2 regions of the Synechococcus sp. CS-205 genome follow, and region 2 is predicted to be linked to the other one. Evidence: predicted binding sites of a transcription regulator. Region 2 holds the regulator's gene; the other holds the start of a gene.

Region 1 (14,799 bases), on a different contig from region 2:
GCCGCAGTGGGAGGTGCCTGGTGGTGGGAATCCCAGTTGCCAAGGCGCCTGGAGCGGGCCGCCAACGAAGGCCGCTTCGACGATTGCCTGCGCTACAGCGACCAGCTGGAGTCCCTGCGCTGGATGAGCGGCCGGGCGCCGGCGGAACAGGGACGCTGCCGCCGGCAGAGGGCGGAGCAGCTCTGGGGGGAGCAGGAGCCCGAGGAGGCGCTGAAGCTTCAACTGTTGCTGGCCAATTCAGCGGCGGGCACCGAGGCCGACCGCCAGCAACTGCGGGCCTGGCAGCAGGAGCTCAAAGACCGGGCCCGGGCCCTTTTCGAGCAGGGCGACCTCGAGGGCGCCCTCGCCCTGCTCAAGCCGATGGGAGAACATCACCGGCCTGACGGATCCGCCCTCGGCGACAACCTGCGCGAGTTCTGGGCCCGCAATCAACTGCAGCAGAAGCGTGCCGTGAAGCTGGTGGATGAGAAACGCTGGTGGGAGGCCCTCGACGCCCTCAACCGGATCGACCACCCCTGGTGGAAAACGGCCTCAGCCCCCCTGCGCCAGCAGGTGGATGAGGCGATCGCCGGGCTCAAGACCAAGGAACAGGAGCACCACAGCCACGGGGGTCAGCTGATCGACAGTGTGCCGATCGCCAGCCTCGATGCCGCCGTCCAACGCCACCTGGCTGAGGGTGTCGACGAGTGGACCGCCTTCACCAAGGCCTGCGACGAGCTGGGCGGACGGGTGGTCGAAGCGGGTCCGGAAACCACTTGCCGCCGCTGAAGCCACCGATCAAGAGCAACGACCGACCTCTCTCCCGCCCATGACAGGATTGTCCCTTCCAGTGGGTCACAGCGCATGAAGCCCGGAGAACAGGTCAAGGTCTGCCAGAGCGTGGTTGTGTACACCCACCCGGAACACCGCGGCAAGGCCTTCGATCTTCTGGGTCAGCAGGGTGAAGTGCTGCAGGTGCTCGACGACTGGAAGGGCAAGCCGATCAGCCCCACCCTGCCGGTGATCGTGGTTTTCGGCCGGTTCCGCGCCCACTTCCGGGCCGACGAACTCGAAACCGTGGGCTGAACGCCCGGAGCCGTGCCGGCGGCCGTGGAGCCGACCGGTTCAGCTGGAGCGGATCAGGAACACCCCGTCTTCGCCATCGGTCTGACGCAGGCAGAGCTGGATCGACTCCTGGCGGCTGGTGGGCACCAGGCGACCACAGAAATCGGGTTGGACCGGCAACTCCCGGTGACCGCGATCGACCATCACCAGCAACCGCACCAGATCGGGGCGGCCCCAGGTGTGCAGAGCCTCCAGGGCCGCCCGCACGGTGCGTCCGGTGAAGATCACGTCATCCACCAGCACCAGGTGGCGCCCCTCGATCTCGGAGGGCAGCTGGGTGGCTTCCGCCAGGCGGGTGCCGACCCGCTCGAGATCATCACGGTGGAAGGTGGGATCGAGACTTCCGTGGTCGATCGAGTGACCGCAGAGCTCCTCCAGCTGCTGGGCCAGCACCCGGGCGAGAGCAACACCACGGGTCGGTATGCCGAGCAGCAGCAGCTGCCTGCTGTCGATGGCACCCTCGAGCACCTGGGAGGCAAGCCGTCGCACCGTGCGGGCGAGATCATCGGAGGAGAGGATCTCCACCCGCCGCGGATCAGACGACGGCCCGGTCGGAATGTTCACAGAGAACCGAATCTGGTCTCTCCATCGTATGGACGTTCGTATGTCCCCAAAAGCTGACGCCCTGCGGCGCCTGCAAGGTTGACCACCCTTCGGGAGTAAATTGAAGCAGGAGCACGCTTGTACGACCATTTGGGCAGTCAGGGGTGAGCGCAATTCCTACTTTCGGATCTCCAATTCTTCCCTCCCGCAAGGAGTCAGTTTCACGGTCGGGCAACGATCAAGGCGTGGCTCCCGTGGTTCTGGCCATCCTTGATGGCTGGGGCTTCCGCGACGACGAAAGCCATAACGCGATCCTCCATGCCAGCACTCCGGTGATGGACGCCCTCTGGGAGGCCTATCCCCACACCCTGATCCAGGCCAGCGGTGGGGATGTGGGCCTTCCCGACGGCCAGATGGGCAATTCCGAAGTGGGGCATCTCACGATCGGCTCCGGCAGGATCATCCGCCAGGAGCTGGTGCGGATCAGCAAGGCCGTGCGCGACGGCAGCCTGGCCGCCAACCCCGCCCTCAACACCCTGGCCGATCGGCTGCTGCGTGATGGCGGCACCCTCCATCTGCTGGGCCTCTGCTCCGATGGCGGGGTGCACAGCCACATCGACCACCTCGGAGGCCTGCTGCGCTGGGCCGCCGGCCGCGGGCTGCGTGACGTCTGCATCCACGCCATCACCGACGGCCGCGACACACCTCCACAGAACGCGATCACCTACCTGGAGTGCATCGAAGACCAGGTGGCGCAGGCCGGAGTCGGACGGATCAGCACCATCTGCGGCCGGTACTGGGCCATGGACCGGGACAACCGCTGGGATCGCACCGAGAAGGCCTACCGCCTGCTGAGCGAGGAGGGAGAAATCAGTCCGCTCTCATTCCAGGACGCGATCGAGGCGGCCTATGCCGAGGGGATCAACGATGAATTCCTCGAACCCCTCCGCCTCGCTGGCGGCTCCCTGAATCCAGGCGACGGGCTGATCTGCTTCAACTTCCGGCCCGACCGGGTTCGCCAGCTGATCCGCGCCTTGGTGCTCGACGACTTCGATGGCTTCGAGCGCGAGCGCATCACCCCCCTGCACGTGGTCACCTTCACCCAGTACGAGCTCTCGCTGCCGGTTGCGGTGGCTTTCCCCCCTGAGTCTCTCGATGGCTTGCTGGGGCAGGTGGTTTCCGAGCATGGGCTGCGCCAGCTGCGCACGGCGGAAACCGAGAAGTATCCCCATGTCACCTACTTTCTCAACGGAGGCATCGAGCAACCGTTTCCCGGTGAAGACCGCCACCTGGTTCCATCACCGCGGGTGGCCACCTACGACCAGGCCCCGGCGATGTCGGCCGAACAACTCACCGACAGCTGCATCGCTGCCCTGAACAAGGGCGTGTACTCCCTGGTGGTGATCAACTACGCCAATCCCGACATGGTGGGCCACACCGGCCGGATGGACGCCACCCAGCAGGCCATCATCACGGTGGACCGATGCGTCGGACGGCTTGTAGAAGCCGCCAACCGCCTGGGCGGGACCGTGCTGATCACCGCTGATCACGGCAATGCCGAGCTGATGCAAACGGAGGATGGCCGCCCCTGGACCGCCCACACCACCAACCCGGTTCCGGTCATCCTGGTGGAGGGGGAAAAGCGCAAGCTCGTGGGTCATGGGGCCGCACCACACCTGCGACAGGGTGGTGGCCTCGCCGACGTCGCCCCCACCCTCCTGCAGATCCTGGGCCTGCCTCAGCCCGAGAGCATGTCCGGCACCTCCTTGGTGCAACCGGTCAACCTGGCCAGCCCCACGACCGCCTTGGCCGAGGCCGTCCAGGTCTGATCGGTTGGTTAGGTTGAAACCATGATCACAACCGTTCTCACCTGGATCTGGTCCGCCGTCGGCGTCCTGCTGATCGGCAGCGTGTTGCTGCACAGCCCCAAGGGAGATGGCATGGGAGGCCTGGCCAGCAGCGGTGGCTCGATGTTCAGCAGCGCCCGCAGCGCCGAAGCCACCCTCAACCGGATCAGCTGGACCCTCCTGGGCCTGTTTCTCGGCCTGGCGATCGTGCTCAGCGCAGGCTGGTTGCGCTGAGGTTCCCCCCTCAGGCCAGCCCTTCAGGCCAGCGTCCCTTCACCACCAACCCGTCCTGTGGATCCGATCAAACGCCGTGGGCTGCTGGCCTCCTTTGCCGTCATGTTCAGTGCTCTCTGGGGTGGCGCCAAGGCCGAGGCTGCCTCGAAGGCTTCGGATCCCAGCTGGCGGCTGAGCGACAGTGAATGGCGCCAGCGCCTGAGCCCGGCCGCCTACGACGTGCTTCGACGTGAGGGAACCGAACGCCCGTTCACCAGTCCGCTCAACAACGAGAAACGTCAGGGAACATTCCTCTGCGCGGGCTGCCGTCTGCCCCTGTTCAGCTCTTCGGCGAAGTACGACAGCGGCACCGGCTGGCCCAGTTTCTGGCAGCCACTGCCGCAGGCCATCGCCACCAAAAGCGACTTCAAACTGCTGATCCCCCGCACCGAGTACCACTGCAGCCGCTGCGGCGGCCACCAGGGTCACGTCTTCAATGACGGCCCCCGGCCCACCGGCAAGCGCTACTGCAACAACGGGGTGGCGCTGGAATTCAAGGCCAGCTGAAGCCTTCACCCCGAGAGGGCTCAGTTGCGCCGATGGCAGCGAAGTCCCAAAGCCTTGAAGCCCTCATCGAGGCGGGCCCGGTTTCGAGGATGCAGTGGCTGCTCTGGTCCCTGGCCAGTGCCGGCAAATTGTTCGAAGGGCTGATTATCTTCAGCGGGGGCATCACCCTTCCGCTGATAGCGGAAACTTTCGCGCTCAGCACCAGGGCGCAGGGACTCGTGAGCGCGGCCACCCTGATGGGCATTCTGCTGGGAGCCCTGCTGCTGGGGGCCCTGGCCGATCGGTTCGGCCGAAAATCGGTGTTCGTGGGGGAGATGCTGGTCCTGGTCGCAGCCCTGCTCCTGGTGGGGCTGAGCCCAGGCCCTGGCTGGCTGCTGGCGGGGCTGGTGCTGGCTGGTATGGCCCTCGGCGCCGACTACCCCACGGCCCATCTGGTGCTCTCGGAGAGCTTTCCGTCGGTCCTGCGGGGCCGGCTGGTGCTGGCAGCCTTCAGCTTCCAGGCCCTGGGCGCCCTACTGGGGACAGCTGTGGCGGCCAGCGCCCTGCAGCGCTGGCCGGCGGCTGAGACCTGGCGGGTGCTTTACCTGATGCCGGCAGGTGCGGTGCTGCTGCTGGCCCTGGCCCGGTTGCTGCTGCCTGAGAGCACTCCCTGGCTGATCAGCCAGGGGCGCCACCAGGAGGCGGAATTCCAGCTGCGCCGACTGCTCAATCGCCAGGACCTGGACCTGAGGCCCATCCCGGCGACTGACCGTTCACCCCCAAGGGAGAGGATCTCCGGCCCCGGCTCCGGGCCGATGGACGACCGACGCTGGTGGAGGCCCCTCGGATCAGGGCAGCAACGGGCCCTGATTCTCAGCGCCATCCCCTGGTTCCTGCAGGACATCACCACCTACGGGGTGGGGATCTTCACGCCACTGCTGCTGGCCCCTGCCAGCGACCTGGGCAGCCGGCTGTTCGCTGCCCGAGGGGCCGTGCTGGTGAATGGGGCGTTCCTGCTGGGTATCGCTGCTGCGATCCTGCTGACCGACCGCCTGGGTCGCATCCGCCTGCAGATGGCCGGCTTCCTCGGCTGCGCCGGCAGCCTTCTGCTGGCAGCCAGCGGAAGCCATCCAACCCCAGGATCACCCCTGGGTCACTGGTCGCTGATGGTGGGCGGACTGGCGCTGTTCCAGTTCATGACCAACCTTGGCCCCAATTCCCAGACCTATCTCCTCGCTGGTGAAGTCTTTCCAACCGCCATCCGGGGGCAGGGTGCCGGGCTCGCCGCCGCCGCCGGCAAGGTGGGGGCCGTGCTCACGGCTTTTGGCTTTCCACTGCTGCTCAACCGCTGGGGCAGTGAGCAGCTGCTGATGCTGCTCACCATCCCTTGCCTGGCGGGGGCTCTGATCACCTGGTTGTTCCAGATCGAAACGGCCGGCCATGGGCCAGCAGGATGCAGTCGGGCCGGGCACGAAAAAAGGAGGGGGGCACAGCCCCCCTCCCAACCAGAGGATTCAGATGACGGGAACGTCGTGATCGGCCGCGGAGCGACGGATCAGTAGTCGAAGTCGCCGCCCATGCCGCCGCCGCCGGCGGGAGCTGCTTCCTTCTTCTCGGGCAGGTCAGCCACGATGCACTCGGTGGTGAGCACCATGCCGGCGATCGAGGCGGCGTTCTGCAGCCCCGAACGGGTCACCTTGGCGGGGTCCACGATGCCTGCAGCCAGCATGTCGACGTAGTCGCCGGTGGCAGCGTTGTAGCCCTCATTGAAGGGCATGCCTTTGACATGCTCAGCCACGACGGCGCCATTGACACCGGCGTTCTCGGCGATGCGCTTGAGGGGCGCGGTGAGGGCGGAGGCCACGATGGTGGCGCCGATCAGCTCCTCGCCGGAGAGGTTGGCCGCGGCCCACTCTTCAAGGGCCGGAGCCAGGTGGGCCAGGGTGGTGCCACCGCCAGGGACGATGCCTTCCTCAACGGCCGCCTTGGTGGCGTTGATGGCGTCTTCCAGGCGCAGCTTCTTGTCCTTCATCTCGGTCTCGGTGGCAGCGCCCACCTTGACCACGGCCACACCGCCGCTCAGCTTGGCCAGACGCTCCTGCAGCTTCTCCTTGTCGTAGGAGGAGTCAGTTTCGTCCATCTGCTTGCGGATCTGCTCGCAGCGGGCCTTCACCGCCACTTCGTTGCCTTCGGCCACGATGGTGGTGGTGTCCTTGTTGATGGTGATGCGGCGGGAGGTGCCCAGCATCTCCAGCTTGGTGTTCTCCAGCTTGAGGCCGGCGTCCTCGGTGATCAGCTGACCATTGGTGAGAACGGCGATGTCCTCGAGCATGGCCTTACGGCGGTCACCGAAGCCGGGAGCCTTGACGGCGGCCACGTTGAGCACGCCGCGCAGGCGGTTGACCACCAGGGTGGCGAGGGCTTCCTTCTCGATGTCCTCGGCGATGATCAGCAGGGGCTTGCCGGTGCGGGCGATCTGCTCCAGCACGGGCACCAGATCCTGCACAAGACCGATCTTCTTGTCGGTGAGCAGGATGTAGGGCTCCTCGAGCACCGCTTCCATCCGCTCGGTGTCGGTGGCGAAGTAGGGCGAGATGTAGCCCTTGTCGAAGCGCATGCCCTCGGTGACCTCCAGCTCGGTGGTCATCGACTTCCCTTCTTCCAGGGAGATCACGCCTTCCTTGCCCACCTTGTCCATGGCATCGGCGATCATCTGGCCGACTTCTTCGTCGTTGCCGGCGGAGATGGTGCCCACCTGGGCGATGGCGTTGGAGTCGGAGATCGGCTTAGCGTGCTCCTCGATCTTCTTGACGAGGTAGTCGGAAGCCTTGTCGATGCCCTTCTTCAGGGTGATGGCGTTGGCGCCGGCGGCCACGTTGCGCAGACCCGCCTTGACCATGGCGTGGGCCAGGACGGTGGCGGTGGTGGTGCCGTCACCGGCGGCGTCGTTGGTCTTGGAGGCGGCCTGACGGATCAGGGCCACGCCGGTGTTCTCGATGTGGTCCTCGAGTTCGATCTCCTTGGCGATCGTCACGCCGTCGTTGATGATCTGGGGAGCGCCGAATTTCTTCTCCAGAACCACATTGCGACCCTTGGGGCCCAGGGTCACGGCAACGGCTTCGGCCAGGATGTCGATGCCTTTCTCGAGAGCCCTGCGGGCATTCTCGTTGTAGATGATGCGCTTGGCCATGGAACGATGATGTCCTTGCTAAGAGAGTGAAAACAAATGATTGGGGAAGTTGAACCGAAGCCTTCAGTTCTGGGATCTTCCCTGAACACGACGAGCAATCAGTTGACGATGGCGAGGATGTCCTTCTCGGAGAGAAGCACGAACTCGTTTCCACCAAGCTTGATGTCGGTGCCGGCGTACTTGCTGTAGAGGACCTTGTCGCCCACGCTCACTTCAGGAGCCTGACGGGATCCGTCATCACTGCGCTTGCCGGGGCCGACCTGAACCACCTCACCCACCTGGGGCTTTTCCTGGGCGGTGTCGGGCAGAAGGATGCCGCCAGCCGTTTTTTCGTCCGAATCGGACACCTTGATGAACACGCGGTCTCCAAGCGGTTTGACCGTGGAAACACTCAGAGAAACAGCAGCCATGAATCCATGCAAAAGCGACAAAGTGACGCCTTCGGCGCCACGGCAACGGGGAGTTGGCACTCGGGCCCGTTGAGCGCCAACCTAGGCGGCGGCGATGCCGACCCGCCATCGGAATCCTGTGCGGGTCACCGAACCGCTGCCAGCGTCGGCAGCCGGAGCGGCGCAGGGATCTGAGGGGACTGGCGGTGGCTGGAGTGGTAAGGTTGCGCCGCTTAAGGCGGGTGTTCCCGCTGCGCGATCCTTTTCACTACCTATGGCTGCTGCACCCGCAACCTCCGGCGCTTCCACCGGCACCAAAGGCGTTGTTCGCCAGGTGATCGGTCCAGTCCTGGACGTTGAATTTCCTGCAGGCAAGCTTCCGAAGATCTTCAACGCCCTGCGCATCGAAGGCAAGAACTCAGCCGGACAGGACGTCGCCCTGACCGCTGAAGTGCAGCAGCTGCTCGGCGATCACCGGGTGCGCGCCGTCTCGATGAGCAGCACCGATGGCCTCGTGCGCGGCATGGAGGCTCTCGACACCGGCTCCCCCATCTCCGTTCCCGTGGGTGAAGCCACCCTGGGGCGCATCTTCAATGTGCTCGGGGAGCCCGTCGATGAACAGGGTCCTGTCTCCACCAGCCTCACCGCTCCGATCCACCGCGACGCTCCCAAGCTCACCGAACTGGAGACCAAGCCCAGGGTCTTCGAGACGGGCATCAAGGTGATCGACCTGCTGGCGCCCTACCGCCAGGGGGGAAAGGTGGGCCTCTTCGGTGGCGCCGGCGTGGGCAAGACGGTGCTGATCCAGGAGCTGATCAACAACATCGCCAAGGAGCACGGCGGTGTGTCGGTGTTCGGTGGCGTGGGTGAGCGCACCCGTGAAGGCAACGATCTCTACGAGGAATTCAAGGAATCCGGAGTGATCAACTCCGAGGACCTCAGCAAGTCGAAAGTGGCGCTCTGCTACGGCCAGATGAATGAGCCCCCGGGCGCCCGCATGCGCGTCGGCCTCTCGGCGCTCACGATGGCCGAGCACTTCCGCGATGTGAACAAGCAGGACGTGCTTCTGTTCATCGACAACATCTTCCGCTTCGTGCAGGCCGGCTCCGAAGTGTCCGCCCTGCTGGGCCGGATGCCCTCCGCCGTGGGTTACCAGCCCACCCTCGGCACCGACGTGGGTGAGCTGCAGGAGCGCATCACCTCCACTCTTGAGGGTTCGATCACCTCGATCCAGGCCGTCTACGTTCCCGCCGACGACCTCACCGACCCGGCTCCCGCCACCACCTTCGCCCACCTCGATGCCACCACGGTTCTGAGCCGTGGCCTGGCCTCCAAGGGCATCTACCCAGCCGTGGATCCCCTGGATTCCAGCAGCACCATGCTTCAGCCATCGGTGGTGGGTGACGAGCACTACCGCACGGCCCGGGCCGTGCAGAGCACCCTTCAGCGCTACAAGGAACTGCAGGACATCATCGCGATTCTCGGCCTCGACGAGCTCTCCGAGGATGACCGCCGCACGGTGGACCGGGCACGGAAAATCGAGAAGTTCCTGTCCCAGCCTTTCTTCGTGGCCGAGATCTTCACCGGCCAGTCGGGTGAATACGTGAAGCTGGAGGAAACCATCAAGGGTTTCAACATGATCCTGGCCGGCGAGCTCGACGATCTCCCCGAGCAGGCCTTCTATCTCGTCGGCACGATCGACCAGGTCAAGGCGAAGGCTGAGAAGATCGCCTCCGAAGCCAAGAAGGGCTGAGTCCCACCACCCCATCCGCTTCCTGAGCACACGCCCCCATGACTCTCAACCTGCGTGTTCTGGCCCCCGACCAGAGCGTCTTTGACGGGACAGCCGACGAGGTGATCCTCCCCAGCACCTCCGGTCAGGTGGGTATCCTCACCGGCCACGTGTCCATGCTCACGGCCTTGGATGTGGGTGTGATGCGCCTGCGGGCCGGCAAGGACTGGACCAGCATCGCCCTGATGGGTGGATTTGCCGAGGTGGAGGCCAATGAAGTCACGGTGCTGGTGAACGGCGCAGAACTCGGCTCCGGCATTGATGCCGGCAAGGCCGAGCAGGAGGTCGAGAAGGCCGAGCAGAAAGCGGCAGGATTCGAAGGTCAACCCCCCAGCACCGAGAAGGTGAAGGCCATGCAGGACCTGGCACGCTCCCGCGCCAGGCTGCAGGCCACCCGCGTCAGTTGAGTTCGGTGGGCTCTGCATGAGCCTTCGTTTCTTCCTCGACTCGGCTGATCCCGAGGACTGGGCCACCTGGATGCCCTGCGGCCTGTTCCACGGGATCACCACCAATCCCACCCTGCTCCGCCAGGCAGGGCAGCCCTGCAGGATCGACGCCCTGGCTTCCCTCAGCCGGCGTGCCCTTGATCTGGGCTGCCAGGAGCTGCATCTGCAGGCCTGGGGGCGTGAGCCCAGCGCGCTGATCGATTGCGCACAGGCCCTGGCGGAGCTCGACCCTGGACGGATCACGGTCAAGATTCCTGTGACCAGAGCCGGCGCCAGGGCGGCGGTGACCCTGATCGGCCAGGGCATTCCCCTCACGTTCACCGCCTGCTACGAGGCGCCCCAGGTACTGGTGGCGGCAGCCCTCGGTGCCCGCTACATCGCCCCCTACCTCGGTCGGATCAATGACCTGGGGCGGGATGGCCACCAGGAACTGATCACGATGCAGAAATGCGTCGATCGCACTGGATCGAGTCTGAAGCTGTTGGTGGCCAGCCTGCGGTCACCGGGTGATCTCAGCCGCCTGGTGGCGGCCGGCCTGACCACCTTCACCATCTCGCCGAAGCTGGCTGAGGAGCTGTTCAGCTGCCAGGCCACCGAAGCGGCGGCGGCACGCTTCGAAGCGGAAGCCAGCCACAAGCCAGTCGACAGCGGCCTGGCCTCCAGGGATCGATAGATTCGCGCCCATGGGTACAGAACTGAACACAGCACTCCCGGTGGGCCGGTGAAGGGCCAAGGGCGTGAACTCGGACTGCAGCTCCGGGCCTGGCATGAGGCCGACACACCGGGGCTCACCAACGGAAAGGTCATGGCCAACCGGCTCGTCGACCTGCTCGGGGCCGAGGAGGGCCTCAAGGGCCCCGTGCGCGATCTGGCTGGCCAGCCGCTTTTCCTGCGCGCACTCAGTGACAGCGGGGCGGGCCGCGAAACCTCCGTGCGGCTGCTGGCCCAGCAGCTCGGAAGCACCTACGCCCCGGCGGTCCTGGTGGAGCTTCTCGACCTGCTGGAAGCGGCCACAGGTGTGGCGGTCTCCCTGGCGCAGGACCCCAAGGCCAACGCACCGTTCTCAACTCCCAGAGTCGCGCAGGATCCCTGGGGCCTGGCCCTGCGGGAGTCGCTGCAGGCCATGGGTCCCGGCCTGGCCGTGGCGGCCGGGGCTGCTCTGGTGCTGCGCTGGCTCAGCGGCGAACTCGACCACTGGCTGTTCAAGTCGTGGGACTGGCAGGGCTGGCTGGTGCTGGCACTGACCCTGGCCCTGCTGCAGGCCCTCAGCCTTGGCCCCCTGAAGCGCGCGCGACGCCAGTGGCCCCTGGAGCAGGCCGACGCCACCGAACCCCGCCAGGCCTGGCGCTGGATCAGCGCCCCCTGGATGCACCACAGCCATGGCGAAGCGGTGGTGAATGTGCTGCTGCTGCTGCTGATCCTGCGGGCTCCTTCGCCACTGCCGCTGCCCGATGTGGTGCTGCGCTACATGCTCACCAGCCTGGCCACCACGGCTCTGGCACTGCTGGTGGCGATGCGGCGCACCTCTGAGCGCCGCTGGGATGGGGCCGCTGGGGCGGTCAGTGCCCTGATCGGCCTGGCGGCCGCCTCAAGCCTGGTTCACTGGCGTTCCCTGGCCTTCAGCCTCGGTCCGATCGAGATTCCTGCCTGGGTGCTGCTGCTGGTGTACGGCGCCCTGCAGCTGGGCTGGCAGCTGCCCCGCCAGAGCGAGCACGACGAGAGCAGGCCCCTCGATCGGTTGCTCAGCAGCCAGTGGTGGTGGGGCCTGGTCCTGGGCGTGGGCTGGGCGGTGTACAGCCGGCTGGAAACCCTGCTGCAGCTGGCTCTGCGCGCCAGGGACAGCGGCGCCTGAGTGGAGCGGACCCAGCAGGGCAGGCCTCAGCTCCGGCCCAGGCCAGCTCCGACCGCCGCCATGTAGCGCCCCCAGAGTTCGGCCGCCAGAGCACCGCTGGCGGCTTCGGCCGGTCGGTTGTCGTCGTTGCCCATCCAGATGGCAGTGAGGATCTCCAGGGTCGGGGAGTAACCGATGAACAGCACGTCCACGCCCCTGTCGGTGGTGCCGGTCTTTCCTCGGGCATCGGCCACCACGGCAGCCGCCTGCCCCGTCCCACTGCGCACCACCCGTGCCAGCAGATCATCCATCACCGCAGCGTCCTCCCCGCGCAGCAGCTGACGCGGCTGCTCACCGATGGGGGTGGTCACCCCGCGATCCGGGCAGGAGGGGAGGCTGTAGATCGAGCGGCAGATGCCCAGGTCGTAGATGCGGGTCACGCCGTGCATGGGCACGCTGCGGCCGCCGTTGGCCACCACGGCATAGGCCCGGGCCATCTCATAGAGGAGGGTTTCACGGCCGCCCAGCATGGTGTTGAAGTCGGCGTCGAGGGGGGTGCTGATCCCCAGCTGACGGGCCTTGCGCACCACCTCCTTCAGGCCGGCCTTCTCGGCCAGGCGCAGGGCCACCACGTTCTCGGAATCGGCGAAGCCGCTGGCCATGGTGATGCTGCCGCCGCCCTGGCGACAGCCCGCCACGTAGGCCAGGGGAGCACACGAGACGGGTTGATCGGGGCTGGCGCCGGCCTCGAGCGCCGCCAGGTAGGGGAAGAGCTTGAAGGTGGAGCCGGGCTGGCGCATGGCCTGCACCCGGTCAAAGCTGGAACGGGAATAGTCACCGCCACCCACATAGGCCAGGATCTCGCCGCTGCGGAAATTGAGGGAGATCAGAGCCCCCTGGGTCAGTCCGACCCGGGCTGCCGGCCCCTCGAGGAAGCGCTGCAACTGCTGCTGGGCCAGCTGCTGCAGCTTGGGATCGATCGTGCTCACCACGTGGTAGTTGCCGCCCGAAGTCTTCTCCGAGAGGTTGAGCGCAAAGCGGGTGCCCTCCAGTTCACCGAGCACGTAGTCGCTGAAGAAGGGATAGCTGGAGAAACTGGAGTCGCGGCAGGCCGAGGGATCGATGTTCAGGGGCCGCCGCTGGGCGTCGATCAGCGGCTGATCGCCCAGGTAGCCCTGTTCGTGCATCAGCTTGAGCACCAGATCGCGGCGCTCCCTCCCGGCGGTGGGGTCCTTGGCATTGCAGGGGCTGTAACCGTTGGGGCTGGGCAGCAGCCCCACCAGGAAAGCTGCCTGACCCACATCCAGATCACTGGCCGACGTGCGGAAGTAGAGACGGGAGGCCTGCTCGAAGCCATCGGTGCCGAGGCCGAGATGGGCCCGGTCCAGATACATCTTGAGAATCTGATTCTTGCTGTAGCCCACCTCCAGCTGCAGGGCCACCCACAGCTCCCGCAGCTTGCGGCTGAGGCTGTAGTCGATGCCCACCTCCGGGTAATAGATGCGGGCCACCTGCTGGGTGAGCCCACTGCCGCCACCGCTGCCCAGCAGGGCCGAGCGCAGGGTGCCGAACAGATCCACCCCGCTGTTCCAGCCGAAGCGTGCCTCCTCCGAGGCCATCAGGGCCTGGCGCAGGTGGAGCGGATAGGCCTGCAGGGACGGCAGAGCCGTGGCCGAGCCCTCCCTGGCGTCGATCTGCTGGCCCGAGGCCGAGACGATCTTGACCGGACCGGAGATCAGGCGAATGCGGGAGCCGCCACCGACCGAAGAGACCAGCAGCAGACCGCCCACCAGCAGGCCCGACCCCAGCAGGCTGGCCAGGCCGAGCAGGTGAACCGCCTGCTCCAGCGGACTGCGGGGGTGCAGGTAGCGCAGGCGAGGGGCAGCGCCCTTGAGGGGAGAGCCGAGCTGCACCTGGTCGCCGTGGCGCAGGCGGATGGCACGGATGCGGCGGTCGCGGTGGAAAAGGCCGTTGGCGGAGTTGAAATCCTCAAGGGCAAAGTCGCGCTCATCGGGGCGCGGCTTCTCCAGGATGGCGTGCACCCGGCTGAGGCTCTCCGCCTCCAGCGGCAGTTCGCAGGCGGGATCGCGGCCGATGCGGTAGCGGCCCTCCCCCAGCACGGTGCGACTCAGCCGCCGCTCCCCCAGCCACAGCTCGGCCACGGCCTGGCGCACCAGCAACGGGCGCCAGGCCGAACGGACGGCGCCAGGACGGCTTTCCAGCGGCCCCTGGCTCAAGGAAGCGAGGAAACGGCGCCAGGCGGCGCGGTGGCCATTGGTCGGCGGCTCCTCGGAGATCCGGTCCGAGCCCTGCGCAACGTCGCTCTCAGGAACGAACGGGTTGACCATGCGGGGGGTGAACAGGCGTGGCCCGGGGATACGCTAAACGCATCGATCTCCTCTCCCCGTGCTGCGCCAGCGCGATCCCTGGGAGCCCTTCCGGCTCTGGCTGGCCATCACGATCGGGCTCTATGCCGTGCGGGCCAGCTTCGCCGCCACCTGGGTGGGGGCGATCCCGGGCTGGGTGCTCCTGGTTATGGTGCTGGTGGCCCTGCTTCTGGCCAGCAAGGCCCTGCTCTTTCCTGGCCGGGTTACGCCCTTCCGCTCAGGCGATGGCGGCTGGTGGAGTGACATCCAGGACGACTGGCACCTCTGGTGGCGCCGCCGCCGTGGAGGGCCATGACCCCGCCTCAGGCCCGGCTGCGGCTGCGGGATCAACCCGGGAAGGTGGCCCGGCTCGATCCGTCCCGGCCTCTCACCATCGGGCGCGAGGGCAACAACCGCCTCTGCATGCCCGATCAGCCCGGGCTCTCTCCCCACCACGCCGTGGTCCGCCACTCCAGCAGCCAGCGCAGCTGGGTGGTGTGCGACTGGCAGAGCGCCGATGGCACCTTTCTCA
Region 2 (14,799 bases):
CGTCAAGGGCGGCCAGGCCATCCCCCCACCAGGCCGTCTGGTCTTGATCGAAACGGACACCGGCCACCGTGGCCTGCAGACGGTCGGGATCGCCCTTTCCGGGCCGGGCTTCCAGGCGGCTCCAGACCTGCAGGGTCTGGCCATCACGCTTCAGGGGCGCCGGGCTGTAGCCCTGGGCGTTCAGCGCAGGGCGCAAGCCATCCGTGTCCAGGGCCGTCGCGGCGGTGGCGAGCATCCAACCCTGCTTCCGGCGCAGGCCCAGCAAGGGGCCATGGTCGGCGGCCGCCACCAGCGATGGCAGCGGTCCTCTCAGATCAGCGAGGATGCGACGCAGCTGTGGAGCCAACAGGGAGCTCCAGAGGTCAGCGCTGGCCGGCTCGCCGGAATCCTCCAGCAGGGAGGCGGGATCCTGCAGCAGCGCCAGGCTCGCCACCGGGCCGCGCAGCTCACCGAGCAGGTCGGGGATCGGATCCAGCTGCAGACGAGGGAGGGGCAGAAGGGAGGAGAGCAGCGCCTGGAGCTGGAGGCCCCGTCCATCGGGCACCAGGGCCGCCACCAGGTCTCCAACCCCATCAGCAGACGCGAGAGTGGGAGGCAGGCCGAGCCAGTCGCTGAAGGCCTGAGGGCGTGCCGTGAGCAGCGCCACCCCCCCCTCCAGCCGGCCGACGGCAGCCTGAAGCGAGTCCTGCCCAGCCTGGTTGAGCTCGGCGATCTGCGACACATCAAGCGCCTGCTCGAGCACCCCACGGCCGGAGGCGATCAACACCAGCTGGTCATCGATCAGGGCTGTGGCCAGAGCCTGGCTGGGCTCCCCCACCAGAGCGCCGCGGCCGCTGATCAGCCCCATCCCGCGGTAGCTGCTGATCTGCAGGGCCGTGCCCGCCAGGCTGCGGGACTGCCAGAAGCGCTGCAGGAAGCGGCGGGCGCCCTCCGGTTCGCGACAACGGAGAGCGAGCAACCAGCCGGTGGGCCCTGCGCTCCCCTCAGGAGCGATCACCGCCAGGCTGGTGTCGGGGCCCAGCCAGCCGGCCAGTTCGCTGCTGTACTCCAGGCCAGCGGTGGCGAAGGCGCCATCCCGCAGGTTGGCCACCAGCTCAGCCGCCTCCCGGCGCCGGGGCGGAGGAGCTACAGCCCTGGCATAGGCCACCAGCTGGTCGGGCTCCACCAGCAGGTGAAGACTGAGCAGTGCGTTGCGCGGCACGAAGCGGGCCGCCAGGGGCAGCTCGAGCGTGTGCTGCTGCAGGCGCAGCGGACTCTGACGGAGGGCCAGCCACCAGAACCCTCCCCCCAGGGAGAGCAGGAGCAGGGCTGCCGTCAGCACAGCCGCCAGGAAGGGGCGAGCCTTCATGCGCCGGACGCAGGGGTTGCTGTCATCTTCATCCATGACCACGCCGGATGACAGCCCCACAGCCCCAGGGCGCCGGCACGGCCCCGACTCCTTCAGCATCTGTCTCATGACCCCCCCGACCCCGAAGACCATCCGTGCCGGCGACCTGCAGCAACGTCTGCTCGCCGGCGAACCGCTGCTGCTGGTGGACGTGCGGGAACCGGCCGAACTGGCGATGGCTTCCCTGCAGCACCCGGTGCTGCATCTGCCCCTGAGCAGCTCCAGCGAATGGGTCGGGCGGCTCGATGAGCTGATCGAGCGGGACCGCACCGTGGTGGTGCTCTGCCATGCGGGGATTCGCAGCTGGCAGTTCGCCTGCTGGTTGATGGAGGCCCAGGGCTACGCCGACGTGCTCAACCTGCAGGGGGGCATCGAGGCCTGGAGCGTGGAGGTGGATCCCTCGGTTCCCCGCTACTGAGGCTGAGCTCCAGCAATCCGACTGAACGAGGGGGGTTTTTCCTTACCATCGACTCCACACACTGCACACCCGCATGTGATCGCCCTGCCCCACCGCCAGCAGCAGGTGTTGAAGGCCACGGTGCATCACTACGTCGACACCGTGGAGCCAGTGGGCAGCAGCACCTTGATCCGTCGGTTCGGCTTGCCGGCCAGCCCCGCCACCGTGCGCTCCACCATGGGGGCGCTCGAGCAGCGGGGCCTGTTGCTGCAGCCCCACACCTCGGCCGGACGCATCCCCAGTCAGCAGGGCTACCGCCTCTACGTGGATGCTCTGTTGCCCCCTCCCGGGGCCGGGGCGCTGCAGCTCCAGCGGGAATTGCTGGGTCTGAGCCTGCAGTGGGCGGCTCTGGATGATCTGCTGCTGCATCTGGCCCGTCGGCTGGCCGATCTCACCGGCCTGATGAGCCTGATCAGCCGACCTCAGCGGGCCGAGTCCCGCCTGCAGGCGGTTCGCCTGGTGCCCAACGGTGAGCGGCTGCTGGTGCTGCTGGTGGAGAACGCCCTGGTGGCCAGCAGCCTCAATCTGCGTCTCCCCCCTGGAGCCAGCCTGGAGCTGCCGGCCCTGGAGGGATGGCTGCAGTCGGAACTGGAACGGTCACCAGGTGGGCTGATCCGCTGGGAGTGCCTCCCCTCCCAGCTGCGCACCAGTGGCGGCCTCCTGCGTCAGGCCCTGCGCAGCCATCGCCAGGCCCGCGGCGTGGATGGGGATGGAACCGTGGTGGTGGGCATGGGCGGGCTGCTGGCCCAGCCCGAATTCAGCCGCAGCTCCGATCTGAGGCCGCTGCTGCAGCTGGTGGAGGAGGAGCCGCTCTGCCTGCTCCGCCCCGCGCGGGAGCAGGAGGCGGAAGGGATCTGGATCGGGGCGGAGCATCCCCATCCCGCCCTGCTCCACTGCGCTGTGGTCAGGGCCACCTACCGCGCCGGAGACGGCAGTGAAGGCCAGGTGGCTCTGCTGGGGCCGATGCGCATGGCCTATGCCACGGCGCTCTCAGCGGTGCGCTCGGTGGCCTCTAGCCTGCAGCGTCTTCTCAGCTGAGGCCCCTGGGTCATGACCTATTGCGTCGGGTTCTGGCTGGAGGACGGCCTGGTGATGGCGTCCGACTCCCGGACCAACGCCGGTGTCGACTACATCTCGTCTTACCGGAAGCTGCACATCTTCGAGCCGGCTCCCGACCGGCTGTTCATGCTCCTGGCCGCCGGCAACCTGGCCACGACCCAGGCTGTGATCAACCAGATCCAGCGCGACCTGAACCGGGCCCGTCGACCCACGATGGGACTGGGGAGACCCAGCCCTGACCCGGGCCCCAGGCACCATGACCTGCTCAGCGCCAGCTACCTGTTCGAGGTGGCCGCCTACATCGGCCGGCTGAGCGTGGAGGTGCAGACCGAGAACCACTCGGCCCTGCACCAGGTGGGCGCCAGCGGCGAGGCCAGCTTCATCCTCGGCGGCCAGATCCTCGGCCAGCCCCATGCCCTCTACCTGATCTATCCCCAGGGCAACGCGATCATGGCCACGCCGGAAACACCTTTTCTGCAGATCGGCGAGAGCAAGTACGGCAAGCCACCGCTCGATTCCGTGGGGCACTGCCGGATGTCGCTGGAGGACGCGGCACGGCTCTGCCTGGTGTCGCAGGTGATCACCCGCCGCTCCAACCTCACCGTGGGCCCGCCCTTCGAGGTGGCGCTCTACCCCCGCGACAGCCTGGCGGTGTCGCATCACCAGAGGCTGGAGCGGGGTGCCCGCGAAATCTCTGAGATCAACCGAATCTGGATCGAGAGCCAGCGCCAGGCGATGCAGAGCCTTCCCCGCTTCCCCTGGGAGCAGGCCAGGGAACCCGTGGTCTGATTGCCCCCACGATCAACCGCCGGCCAGCTGATCCCCCAGGCGCTCAGCCACGGTGGTCACATCCTTGTCGCCGCGGCCGGAGAGGTTGATCACCAGCTCGGTGCCCGGCGCCAGGGTGGGACAGAGCTGTTCGAGCCAGGCGAAGGCGTGGGCCGTCTCCAGGGCCGGGATGATCCCTTCGAGCAGGCTGAGCCGTTGCAGGGCCTCGAGGGCCTCCTGGTCAGTGACGGCGGCATACTCGGCCCGGCCCAGCTCCTGCAGGTAACTGTGCTCGGGCCCCACTCCCGGGTAGTCGAGACCGGCGCTGATCGAGTGGGCCTCCTGCACCTGCCCCTGTTCGTCCTGCAGCAGCAGGCTCATGGCGCCGTGCAGCACTCCGAGGCGGCCCTCGGTGATCGTGGCCGCGTGACGGCCCGTGGCCACACCGTCGCCGGCGGCCTCGACACCGATCAGGCGGACGGAAGTGTCGCTGACAAAGGGGTGGAACAACCCCATGGCATTGGAGCCCCCACCCACGCAGGCCAGCAGCACATCGGGAAGGCGATTGAAGGCCGCCTGGCACTGGACCTTGGTTTCCTCGCCGATCACCGCGTGAAAATCCCTCACCAGCATCGGGTAGGGGTGGGGTCCGGCCACTGACCCCAGGATGTAATGGGTGGTCTCCACGTTGGTGACCCAGTCGCGGATCGCCTCGCTGGTGGCGTCCTTGAGGGTGGCGGTGCCGGCGGTGACCGGTTGCACCGTGGCCCCCAGCAGACGCATGCGGAACACGTTCAGGGCCTGACGGCGCATGTCCTCGGCGCCCATGTAGATCACGCACTCCAGACCGAAGCGGGCACAGACGGTGGCGGTGGCCACGCCGTGCTGGCCGGCGCCGGTTTCGGCGATGATCCGCTGCTTACCCATGCGCAGGGCCAGCAGGGCCTGCCCGAGCGCGTTGTTGATCTTGTGGGCACCGGTGTGGTTGAGGTCCTCGCGCTTCAGCCAGATGCGGGGACCCCCTTCGGGGCGGCGGTAGTGGGCGCTCAGCCGCTCCGCCTCGTAAAGCGGGGAGGGGCGACCCACATAGGTTTTGAGCAGGTGATCGAGGCGACTGGTGAAGGCGGGATCCTTCCAGGCCTCAGCAGCAGCCGCCTCCAGTTCCGCCAGGGCCGGCATCAGGGTTTCCGGCACGTACTGACCGCCGTAGCGCCCGAATCGACCGAGCGCATTGGGACGAGCCTCCTTTTCCAGGGCAGCAGCGCCTGGGAGAGCAGCGGAATCCTGCGGGATCGGGGGGAGGGTGCTCGTCACCGGTGGTCGATCGGGGTGCCTCAGCCTAGGAAGCGGGCCGCGGCGGCACCGGCGGTGGCGGCAGGGTCCAGAGGTCCCCTTCAGCGGAGCGGGCCGGCAGCGGCGGCCAACCCTGGGGCTCGTCGATGCGCGGACGCGCTGCAGGATCGCGGCAGGGGGGGGCCTCCACCATCGAGAAACTGAGGGACTGGGCGTCGGGACCCGGCACCGGAATGCAGGCGGGCGCTTCCGGGCGGGGGTTCAGGTCCAGGCGCAGCATCTCGAAGCGGAGGGGCGGCAGATCCATCGGTTCATGGGTGCGCTGTGATGGGAGGCGTAGCGGCAACGGGCGCCATGGGCAAGGGTGGCTGGCAGGAATTCAGCAGCGCGGCGAGCACCGCCCGGCCGCAGGACCCGGCGGCAGCGGCCAGCCCGCGTCCGCAGCAACGGGTGCGGGTGCAGCGCACCAAGGCGGGCAAGGGCGGCAAGACCGTGACGGCCATCACCGGTCTGGAGCTCAGCGAGGCGGAGGGCCGGGCGCTGCTCAAGCGCCTCAAGGCCACCGCGGGCAGCGGCGGCACCCTGAAAAATGGGGTGATCCAGCTCCAGGGCGATCAGGTGGCCCCCTGCCTGGAGACCCTCACGGCGGAGGGCTTCCGGCCGAAGCAGGCCGGCGGTTAAGCCACCGGCCGCTGGAGGGTGAGAACATCCCCTCAGCAACGTCCCTGTGTCCGCTCCGTCGATGACCAGCTCCCCCACCGACAACAAAGCCACCAACGTCGTCTGGCATGAGGCCTCGGTGAACCGAGACTCCCGCGCCCACCAGCGGGGCCACCGCAGCGCCATCCTCTGGTTCACGGGACTCTCCGGCGCGGGGAAGAGCACCCTGGCCAATGCCGTGAACGAGCAGCTGTTCCAGCGCGGTCTCGCCACCTATGTTCTCGACGGCGACAACGTGCGCCATGGCCTCTGCAAGGACCTGGGCTTCTCTGATGCCGACCGGGAGGAGAACATCCGGCGCATCGGTGAAGTGGCCAAGCTCTTCCTTGATGCCGGCGTGATCACCCTCACGGCCTTCGTGTCGCCGTTCCGGGCCGATCGCGAACGGGCCCGGGCCCTGGTGGAGCCTGGCGACTTCATCGAGATCCACTGCGCCGCCGAGCTGGCGGTCTGTGAACAGCGGGATCCCAAGGGGCTCTACGCCAAGGCCCGCGCCGGTGTGATCAAGGAGTTCACCGGCATCTCCAGCCCCTATGAAGCGCCTGAGTCGCCCGAGCTGCGGGTGGATACCGGCGGCAGCCTTGAGGAGAACGTGGCTCAGGTGATCAGCCACCTGGAGGGTCAGGGGCTGATCGCTGCGGGATGAGCGCCGGGGCGCTGGCTCCCAGCAGGGGCGCTGGTTCCGGATCCGGCAGGCCCAGGCGACGGGCCACCTCATCGAGGAAGGCCTTCAGACAGCTGGCCACCGGGACCGCCAGCAGCAGACCCAGCAGATCACCGAACCCCAGCAGACTGCCAACCCTGGCTCCGACAGGCAGGCTGAGCAACAGCCAGGCGGGCTGGAGGCCCACGATCTGACCCATCAGCCGGGGCTGGATCACCTGGTCCACCACCTGACCCACGGTGATCGCCGCCGCCAGCACCTCCAGGGCGGTGCGGAGATCCTCCAGGCCCAGCAGCAGACTCACCAGCACGATCGTGATGGCGCTGGCGTAGGGAATCAGGGTGGTGAACCCGATCGCCACCGCGAACAGCACGCCATAGGGGATCCCCAGCAGGGTGAAGACCACGATCTGGGCCGCGCTCAGGATCAGCGCCAGGATCACCTGACCGCCGAAATACCCCCTGAAGGTGCGGTTCACGGTGCCGAGCACCATCTCCCTCCAGCTCGCCGGCAACCAGCGGGCCAGCCCCCGGCTGATCGACTCGCCGCCGAGGAGCAGGAAGATGGCCAGCACGATCACGATCAGGGTGTTGATCGTGAGGGTGAGCGTGGCTCCGAGCAGCCCCAGCAGCTTCTGGCTCAGCTGCGAGGCGAACTGGGTGGAGCGGGTGAGCAGGGCACTGCTCAGATCACCGAAATCCGCCGGCAGGCCATGCTCCACCGCCCAGGCCTGGGCCTGGTTGAGCAGGGTTTCCGCCTCCACCAGCCAACCCGGCAGCGCCGTGATCAGATCAGCCAGTTGCTCCACCAGCAGGGGGATGATCCAGAGGGCCACCAGCACAAGCGCCAGCAGGCCGAGGCCAAGCACCAGCGCAAGAGCCAGCGGCCGGGGCAGACCACGGCCCGTCAGCCAGCGGCTGGGCAGGTCGAGCAAAAATGCGATCAGCGCGGCACTGAGGAACAGCGCCGGAAACGGGGCCAGCGGCAACAGCAGCTGACGCAGCACCCAGAAATTGAGCACCAGCAGGGGCAAGGCCAGGCCAAGCCGCTGCCAGCGGGTGAATGGAGCCGGGCGGATCATGGCGAGGGAGCCTCACCCGCCGGGTTCGGGGCTGCTTGGTCCAGGGGCTTCACCTGCCGGCGGAACACCTCCAGGCCGGAGTCGGGCACCGGCACCTCGATCAACTGCAGCCACCCCGGGATCAGGGCCTCGACCCGCCCACCGGGCACATCACCGGGCTGCACCGAGAGGCCGCGATCGATCATCACCACGCGCCGCAGGGGTGGACGCACCTCAATGCTGTCCTTGTGCTGATCGAGCATCAGATCAGCCTCGCCATGGTCGTAGGCGGGGAGGTGCACCGAGGGCAGTCGGTAGGGACGGCGGTTGGAGCGGCCGGTGACCACCACCAGGGTGGTGGCGGGATCGAAGCGTTTCGCGGCCCGGATGGCCAGGCTCCAGTCGTGATCGTAGGAGCGCAGATTCTCCAGAAAGCGATCGCCTGGCACCAGCAGGAAAAGGGCGCATTGGAGCACCATCACCAGCAGCAGAGGCCTGGGCCAGCGCAGGGCGCCCCTCCCGTCGGCCCGTTCGGCCAGGCGGGCCGCCACCAGCAGCAGCAGCGCCGGCAGGAACGTGGTGGCATGACCCATGCGGGTGAAATGCACCAGCAGCAGATAGAACGCCGAGGGGAGCACCCAGAGGGCGATGAACCAGCGCCGCCAGAGCCGCTCCTCCCGGGGGAGCGGCCCGGGGCTCTTCGCGGCCGGTCCGGCCCAGCTGGTTCCAAGGGCCAGGCCCAGACCTGCCGGAGCCGTGAGCGCCACGGTGCGGATCAGCAGCCAGCCATTGCCCAGCACCCCGCGGTCGGAAGCCTGCTGGGTATGGGCCCGCTTCCAGGCCATCAACTGCGACCAGTAGAGCTCCAGGCCTCCTGCCTCCTCGAGAAAGGCCTGCCCCCACCACACCAGCACACCGAGACCGAGCGCCACGCCCAGCTGCAACCTCCAGGCCTCGAGGCCTCCTCGTCGCCAGCCCCTGAGGCAGCACACCAGCACCAGAGGCAGGAGGAACAGGGGGGTGTTGGGTCGGATGCCTCCGGCGGTGGCCATCAGCAAGGCGAGGGGAAGCACGAAACGCCGGTCGCCCTCGGCCACGAACCAGGCGCAGCAGGCGATCGCCATCACCCAGCCCAGTTCGGTCCCGTAGCTCAGGGGTTGGCTGGCATAGAACCAGAGCAGGGGGCTGCTGAACAGCAGCCCCACCATCCACCAGGCGGCCCGCTGGCCTGCCCAGCGCCGGGCCAGGATCCAGCCGAAGGGCAGCGCCGCGGCCGACACCAGCGCGTTCACCAGCTCCAGGGCCGCCACCCCGTTGCCTCCGGTGAGCGGCAGGCTCAGCCGTCCGAGGCTGATCAACCACCAGAAACAACCGGGCAGGTGGGGTTGGTGGCGATTGAGGTCAAAGTCGGTGAGGGCCAGCACGAAATTGCCCGCATCCCAGGCCTGCACCAGCTCCGTGCGGGTGAGCCAGCGGCTCAGGGCTCCGGCGACAAACAGCAGCAGCCACCAGATCCAGGGGGCCGCCGGCGGCCGTCTTTGCGCCAGCGGTGCCGCTGTCGAACTTGACTCCACCATCCTTCAGACCTCCATGGCGTGCAGGTAAGCCGCGCTGCCAAGTTCCTGGAGGCGGGCATCCTTGGCGCGAACCTGGTCGTGGAGCCCAAGGCGATGCTGCCTGAGTCGCTCTGCCAGGGCCGGATCCGCCGTGGCCAGGATCTGGGCCGCCAGCAGACCGGCATTGGTGCCATTGCCGATCGCCACCGTGGCCACGGGGATTCCGGCCGGCATCTGCACGATCGAATGGAGTGAATCCACCCCCGAGAGAGCTCGGCTGACCACCGGCACGCCGATCACCGGCAGGATGGTGAGCGCTGCCACCATCCCGGGGAGATGGGCGGCACCGCCGGCCCCCGCCACGATCACCTTGATCCCACGGCTGGCGGCCGATTCGGCGAACTCCACCATTTCCTTGGGAGTGCGGTGGGCCGAGAGCACCCGCACCTCCACGCTCACCCCGAAGCCCTCAAGCACGTCCACCGTGGGCTGCATCGTGGGCAGGTCGGAATCGCTGCCCATCACCACCGCCACGCGCCCTCCCCCAGCGGGAGGTCCCGCAGCCGGGGAGGCTTCAGCAACGGCATGGGGGATGGGTTCGCGGGTCAATTCAGGGAGCGCCGGTGGCCATGCGGCGAGGATGGCATCCTCTTCGCCCGTTCGCACCCGGAGCCGATGCCCGTGCGCTGGATCAGCAACGTCCGTCTGCCCCACGCGTCGCGCTGCAGCCACGGGTCCGGGCGGCGCTGGCGCCTGGGGGTGGACGCACAGGGCCTGATCACGCGGGTGCTGCCGCTGGAGCCGGGCAGCTGCGCCGCCGGCGACGACTGGGGCGGAGACTGGCTCAGCCCCGCCGGCGTGGACCTGCAGATCAATGGAGGTCTGGGGCTGGCCTTTCCTGAGCTGGAGCCTGCCGACCTGCCACGGCTGCTGGAGCTGCTTGATCTGCTCTGGGCCGATGGTGTGGAGGCGATCAGCCCCACCCTGGTGACCTGCGGCGTGGAGCCCCTGCGCCAGGCCCTTGCCGTCCTGCGCCAGGCCCGGCTGCAGCACAGGCCAGGGCGCTGCCAGCTGCTGGGTGCCCACCTGGAGGGTCCGTTCCTGGCCGCCGCGCGGCGCGGTGCTCACCCAGCCCACCACCTGGCGGCCCCCAGCCTCGAGGCCCTGAACGAGCGAATCAAGGGTTTCGAAGCGGAGATCGCCCTGGTGACCCTGGCCCCCGAACTGGAGGGGGCCGAAGCGGTGATCGACGCCTTGCGGCAACAGGGAATCGTGGTGAGCCTGGGTCACAGCGCTGCAACGGAGGCCCAGGCCGAATGGGCCTTCTCCAAGGGGGTCGGCATGCTCACCCATGCCTTCAATGCCATGGCCGACCTGCACCGTCGCGCCCCGGGTCCGGTGGCGGCGGCGGTGCTGCGCGGTGATGTGGCCCTGGGACTGATCGCCGATGGGGTGCATGTGGCCCCGTCGATGGCGGTGCTGCTGCAACGGCTGGCCCCCGAGCAGGTGCTGCTGGTGAGCGATGCGCTTGGGCCCTACGGCCTCAAGGAGGGTCGCCACAGCTGGGATGAGCGGGTGCTGCTGGTGGAGGACGGCAGTTGCCGGCTGGAGGACGGCACCCTGGCGGGCGTGACCCTGCCCCTGCTGGAGGGGGTGACGCGGCTGGCCCGCTGGAGCGGCGAACCGGGGCGAGCGATCGCGGCGGCCACCCTGGTGCCCCGGCGGGTGCTCGGGGAGCGGCGCACGCTGCAGCAGCTGCTGCTGGGACGCCCCCTGGCCGGGACCCTGCGCTGGTCTGCGGGGCCGGACGGAGACCTGCGCTGGCGTCGTTGGCCCGAAGCGGCTCCTTAAGATCCGCCCACTCGTATCACCGCCATCATGGCCACCTCTCCAGCGCCCCACACCGGCGCCAAGCTGGCCGAGAAAGCCGAGGTGCGCGACTACTTCAACAGCACGGGCTTCGAGCGCTGGAAGCGGATCTACAGCGACAGCGACGACGTCAACAAGGTGCAGCGCAACATTCGCCTGGGCCACCAGAAGACCGTGGATCAGGTGCTCGAGTGGCTGCAGGAGGAGGGCGACCTGCCGCAGCGCAGCTTCTGTGATGCCGGCTGCGGTGTGGGCAGCCTCAGCCTGCCCCTGGCCCAGCTCGGGGCAGGCAGCATCGCCGCCAGTGATCTGTCCGAAGCCATGGTGGAGGAGGCCAGGCGGCGTCTGGAGGCCAGCGGGCTCGCCTGCGAGCGGGTGGAGTTCACCGCCTCCGACCTCGAGAGCCTTCAGGGTCGCTACGACACGGTGATCTGCCTGGACGTGTTCATCCACTACCCCCAGGCTGCGGCCGAGGAGATGGTGCAGCATCTGGGCGGGCTTGCCGAACGGCGCCTGATCGTCAGTTTTGCCCCCTACACCCCCCTGCTGGCCCTGCTCAAGTCAATCGGGCAGCTGTTCCCGGGTCCGAGCAGGACCACCCGGGCCTACACCCTGCGGGAGGAAGGGATCGTGGCCGCCGCCGCCGAGGCCGGCTTCAGGCCCAAACGGCGCAGCCTCAACCAGGCACCCTTCTACTTCTCGCGCCTGATCGAATTCGAGCGCAGCTGAGTCGAATCCTGGCCTGGCTCAGGTGGCCATGGCCAGCTTCTCCCGCTCCAGCAGACCCACCGTGGCCAACTCGCTGGGGGGCACCAGCACCTTGAAGCGTGGGCGCCACTGGGGCCAGTTCGCCAGGATCTCGGCCGCCTTGCGGCTGCCGGTGATCTCCAGATGGGCCTCCAGCAGCGGCTTGATCAGCTGCTCCTGCTCAGGGGTCTGCAGGGGATGGACCGACACGATCTCGGGGTTGAGCAGACCTCCCAGCGCGTCCTCCTCATCGAGAAGGAAGGCCACACCGCCGGTCATGCCGGCGGCCACGTTGCGGCCGGTGCTGCCGAGCACCACGACCACACCACCGGTCATGTACTCGCAGCCGTGGTCGCCGCAACCTTCCACCACAGTGCGCGCGCCGCTGTTGCGCACAGCAAAGCGCTCACCGGCACGGCCGAGGGCGAACAGCTCGCCACCGGTGGCGCCGTAGAGGCAGGTGTTGCCCATGATGACCTGGTTGCCGGGATCCTGGGTGTCAGCGGAAGGCACAACCGTGATGCGGCCGCCGTTGATTCCCTTGCCGACGTAGTCGTTGGCATCCCCCTCAAGGCGCAGGTTCATGCCCTGCAGCGTGAAGGCGCCGAAACTCTGGCCGGCGGCACCCTCGAAGCAGAGATCGAGCCACCCATTGAAGCCTTTGTTGCCATGGCGGGCAGCCACCTCGCCAGCGAGGCGGGCTCCCACACTGCGGTCGGTGTTGACGATCGGCAGGCGGCGGGTCACCTGCCCGTGCTGCTCGATGGCCGCGAGCACCTCGGAATCAGCCAGGAGCTGATCCTCGAGGATCACTCCATTGCCATGGGCCTGGCTGTCATGGTGCAGCCAGCTGCGGTCGTCGGAGCCGGGCAGCGGGGCCAACAGGCAGGTGAGATCAAGGGCGCTGGTCTTGGCCAGGGCCACATGCCGGGGGTGAAGAAGCTCCACCCGACCGATCAGGTCTTCCAGCCGGGCCACCCCCAGCACACTCAGCAACTGGCGCACTTCCTCAGCCACGTAGAGGAAGAAATTGACCACGTGCTCCGGCAGGCCGGTGAAGCGCTTGCGCAGGGCCTCCTTCTGGGTGGCCACCCCCACCGGACAATTGTTGGTGTGGCAGACGCGAGCCATGATGCAGCCCTCGGCGATCATGGCCACCGAGCCGAATCCGTATTCCTCGGCGCCGAGCAGGGCCGCCATCAGCACATCCCAGCCGGTTTTGAGGCCGCCATCAGCCCGCAGCACTACCCGACTGCGCAGACCGTTCTCCAGGAGGCTGCGGTGCACCTCGGAGAGGCCCAGTTCCCAGGGGCTGCCCGCGTGCTTGATCGAGCTCAGGGGTGAGGCTCCGGTGCCGCCGTCGTGGCCGGAGATCTGAATCACATCGGCATTGGCCTTGGCCACACCGGCAGCGATGGTGCCGATGCCGATCTCGGCCACCAGCTTCACGGACACCTTGGCGGCGGGATTCACCTGGTGCAGATCGTGGATCAGCTGAGCCAGATCCTCAATGGAATAGATGTCGTGGTGGGGCGGGGGTGAGATCAGCGCCACCCCGGGCTTGCTGTTGCGCAGCCAGCCGATGTAGGCATCCACCTTGGGGCCTGGCAACTGGCCCCCTTCACCGGGCTTGGCCCCCTGGGCCACCTTGATCTCCAGCTGCTGGCCACTGCGCAGGTACTCCGGCGTCACGCCGAAACGCCCCGAGGCCACCTGCTTGATGGCTGAGCAGGCGCTGTCGCCAGGCACCAGGCCCCTCAGGGTGGGCAGGGTGGCTGAGCGGCCGTCCGCGTCGACGTCGGGCAGCGGGTGGTAACGGGCCGGATCCTCTCCCCCCTCACCGCTGTTGCTCTTGCCGCCGAGGCGATTCATGGCCACCGCCAGCACCTCGTGGGCTTCGCGGGAGAGGGCGCCCAGGCTCATGCCACCGGTGCAGAACCGGCTGCAGATGCTCTCCACACTCTCCACCTGCTCGATCGGAAGCGGGGTGGGGGCGGGGCGCAGCTCCAGCAGGTCGCGCAGGCCCGTGACCGGGCGGTGCTCCAGCAGGGTGCGGTAGGTGGCGAAATGGTCGTAGCCGGGGCCGGCGGCGACCGCCGCATGCAGGGCCTTGGCCATCTCGGGGCTGTTGAGGTGGAACTCGCCACCGGAGCGGAATTGCACGAAGCCCATGAACTCGAGCTTGGTGCGGTTGAGCTCGGGGAAGGCCTTGGCGTGGAACGTCAGGGTTTCGTTGGCCAGATCACGGAGGCTGAGGCCCGCCACCCGGCTGGTGGTGCCGCGGAAGGCCAGCTCGATCAGATCGGCGCCGATGCCGATCGCCTCGAAGATCTGAGCGCCGTGGTAGCTGGCAAGCAGCGAGATGCCGATCTTCGAGAGGATCTTGCGCAGGCCGGCCTCCAGGGCCTTGCGCACGTTGGCCTGGGCCTTGGCGGCATCGATCGCCGGCAGCTTGCCCCGCTCCATCAGGGAGCGGGTCTTGGGGTGGGCCAGCCAGTGGCGGGTGGTTTCCCAGGTGAGCCAGGGGCAGACGGCGCTGGCGCCGAAGCCGATCAGGCAGGCCAGGTGGTGGGTGCTCCAGCACTGAGCCGTGTCGATCACCAGGGAGCAGTGCAGGCGCACCCCCAGCCTGAGCAGATGCTGGTGGACCGCGCCCACCGCCAGCAGGGCCGGGATGAAGGTGGTGGTGGCTGTGAGGCCCTCGGCGGTGCGGTCGGAGAGCACCAGGATCTGACTGCCGTTTTTCACGGCCTGCTCGGCGGCCTGACAGAGACGCTGCACAGCGGTCTCCAGGCCAGCTGGTCCCTGATCAAGCCCGTAAAGGGTGGTGAGGGTGGTGGTGACCAGGCCCTGGTGGGGCAGAGCCTCCAGGTCGGATTCGTTGAGAACGGGCGTGGCGAGGTGGAGCACCGAGGCGGCTGAGGGCTCTGGCCGCAGGGCCGATCCGCGCCGTCCCAGGTGCATCTCCAGGCTCATCACCAACTCCTCGCGGAGCGGGTCGATCGGAGGATTGGTGACCTGGGCGAAGCGCTGCTTGAAGTAGTCGTAGAGGAGGTGGGGCTTGCCGGAGAGCACCGCCAGGGGGATGTCGTCGCCCATGCAGTAGGTGGGTTCCTTACCCTGGCCGGCCATGTCCTCGATCACCAGATCCAGATCCTCGGACGTGAACCCGAAGGCGGTCTGGTGGCGCAGCAGGTCGAGATCGCCGAGCTGCTGCTC

The links. Region 2 encodes HrcA, which represses chaperone genes, less so after heat shock. Its sites were predicted from a motif close to TTAGCACTCNNNNNNNNNGAGTGCTAA; they were not measured.
Region 1: groES (co-chaperone GroES) is a predicted target of HrcA. The motif match lies at 7,907-7,933, and genes of this name have one in related genera.

Annotation. Positions count from the first base shown of each region.
Region 1 covers NZ_JAHLZB010000044.1:36,309-51,107, forward strand. Annotated here, with positions in the region: gene KQ297_RS11045 (hypothetical protein) at 1-768, shown strand, start outside; gene KQ297_RS11050 (ferredoxin-thioredoxin reductase variable chain) at 844-1,065, shown strand; gene pyrR (bifunctional pyr operon transcriptional regulator/uracil phosphoribosyltransferase PyrR) at 1,105-1,668, opposite strand; gene gpmI (2,3-bisphosphoglycerate-independent phosphoglycerate mutase) at 1,902-3,476, shown strand; gene secG (preprotein translocase subunit SecG) at 3,498-3,728, shown strand; gene msrB (peptide-methionine (R)-S-oxide reductase MsrB) at 3,831-4,274, shown strand; gene KQ297_RS11075 (MFS transporter) at 4,307-5,815, shown strand; gene groL (chaperonin GroEL) at 5,809-7,443, opposite strand; gene groES (co-chaperone GroES) at 7,542-7,853, opposite strand; gene atpD (F0F1 ATP synthase subunit beta) at 8,107-9,585, shown strand; gene atpC (ATP synthase F1 subunit epsilon) at 9,624-10,031, shown strand; gene KQ297_RS11100 (transaldolase family protein) at 10,048-10,743, shown strand; gene KQ297_RS11105 (rhomboid family intramembrane serine protease) at 10,792-11,922, shown strand; gene KQ297_RS11110 (transglycosylase domain-containing protein) at 11,949-14,249, opposite strand; gene KQ297_RS11115 (hypothetical protein) at 14,308-14,583, shown strand; gene KQ297_RS11120 (FHA domain-containing protein) at 14,580-14,799, shown strand, end outside.
Region 2 covers NZ_JAHLZB010000033.1:38,439-53,237, forward strand. Annotated here, with positions in the region: gene KQ297_RS08660 (DUF3352 domain-containing protein) at 1-1,348, opposite strand, end outside; gene KQ297_RS08665 (rhodanese-like domain-containing protein) at 1,455-1,805, shown strand; gene KQ297_RS08670 (heat-inducible transcriptional repressor HrcA) at 1,881-2,882, shown strand; gene KQ297_RS08675 (20S proteasome subunit A/B) at 2,895-3,692, shown strand; gene trpB (tryptophan synthase subunit beta) at 3,705-4,985, opposite strand; gene KQ297_RS08685 (hypothetical protein) at 5,011-5,271, opposite strand; gene KQ297_RS08690 (translation initiation factor) at 5,319-5,645, shown strand; gene cysC (adenylyl-sulfate kinase) at 5,707-6,330, shown strand; gene KQ297_RS08700 (AI-2E family transporter) at 6,290-7,429, opposite strand; gene KQ297_RS08705 (hypothetical protein) at 7,426-8,985, opposite strand; gene purE (5-(carboxyamino)imidazole ribonucleotide mutase) at 8,989-9,486, opposite strand; gene KQ297_RS08715 (N-acetylglucosamine-6-phosphate deacetylase) at 9,640-10,815, shown strand; gene bchM (magnesium protoporphyrin IX methyltransferase) at 10,843-11,562, shown strand; gene gltB (glutamate synthase large subunit) at 11,581-14,799, opposite strand, start outside.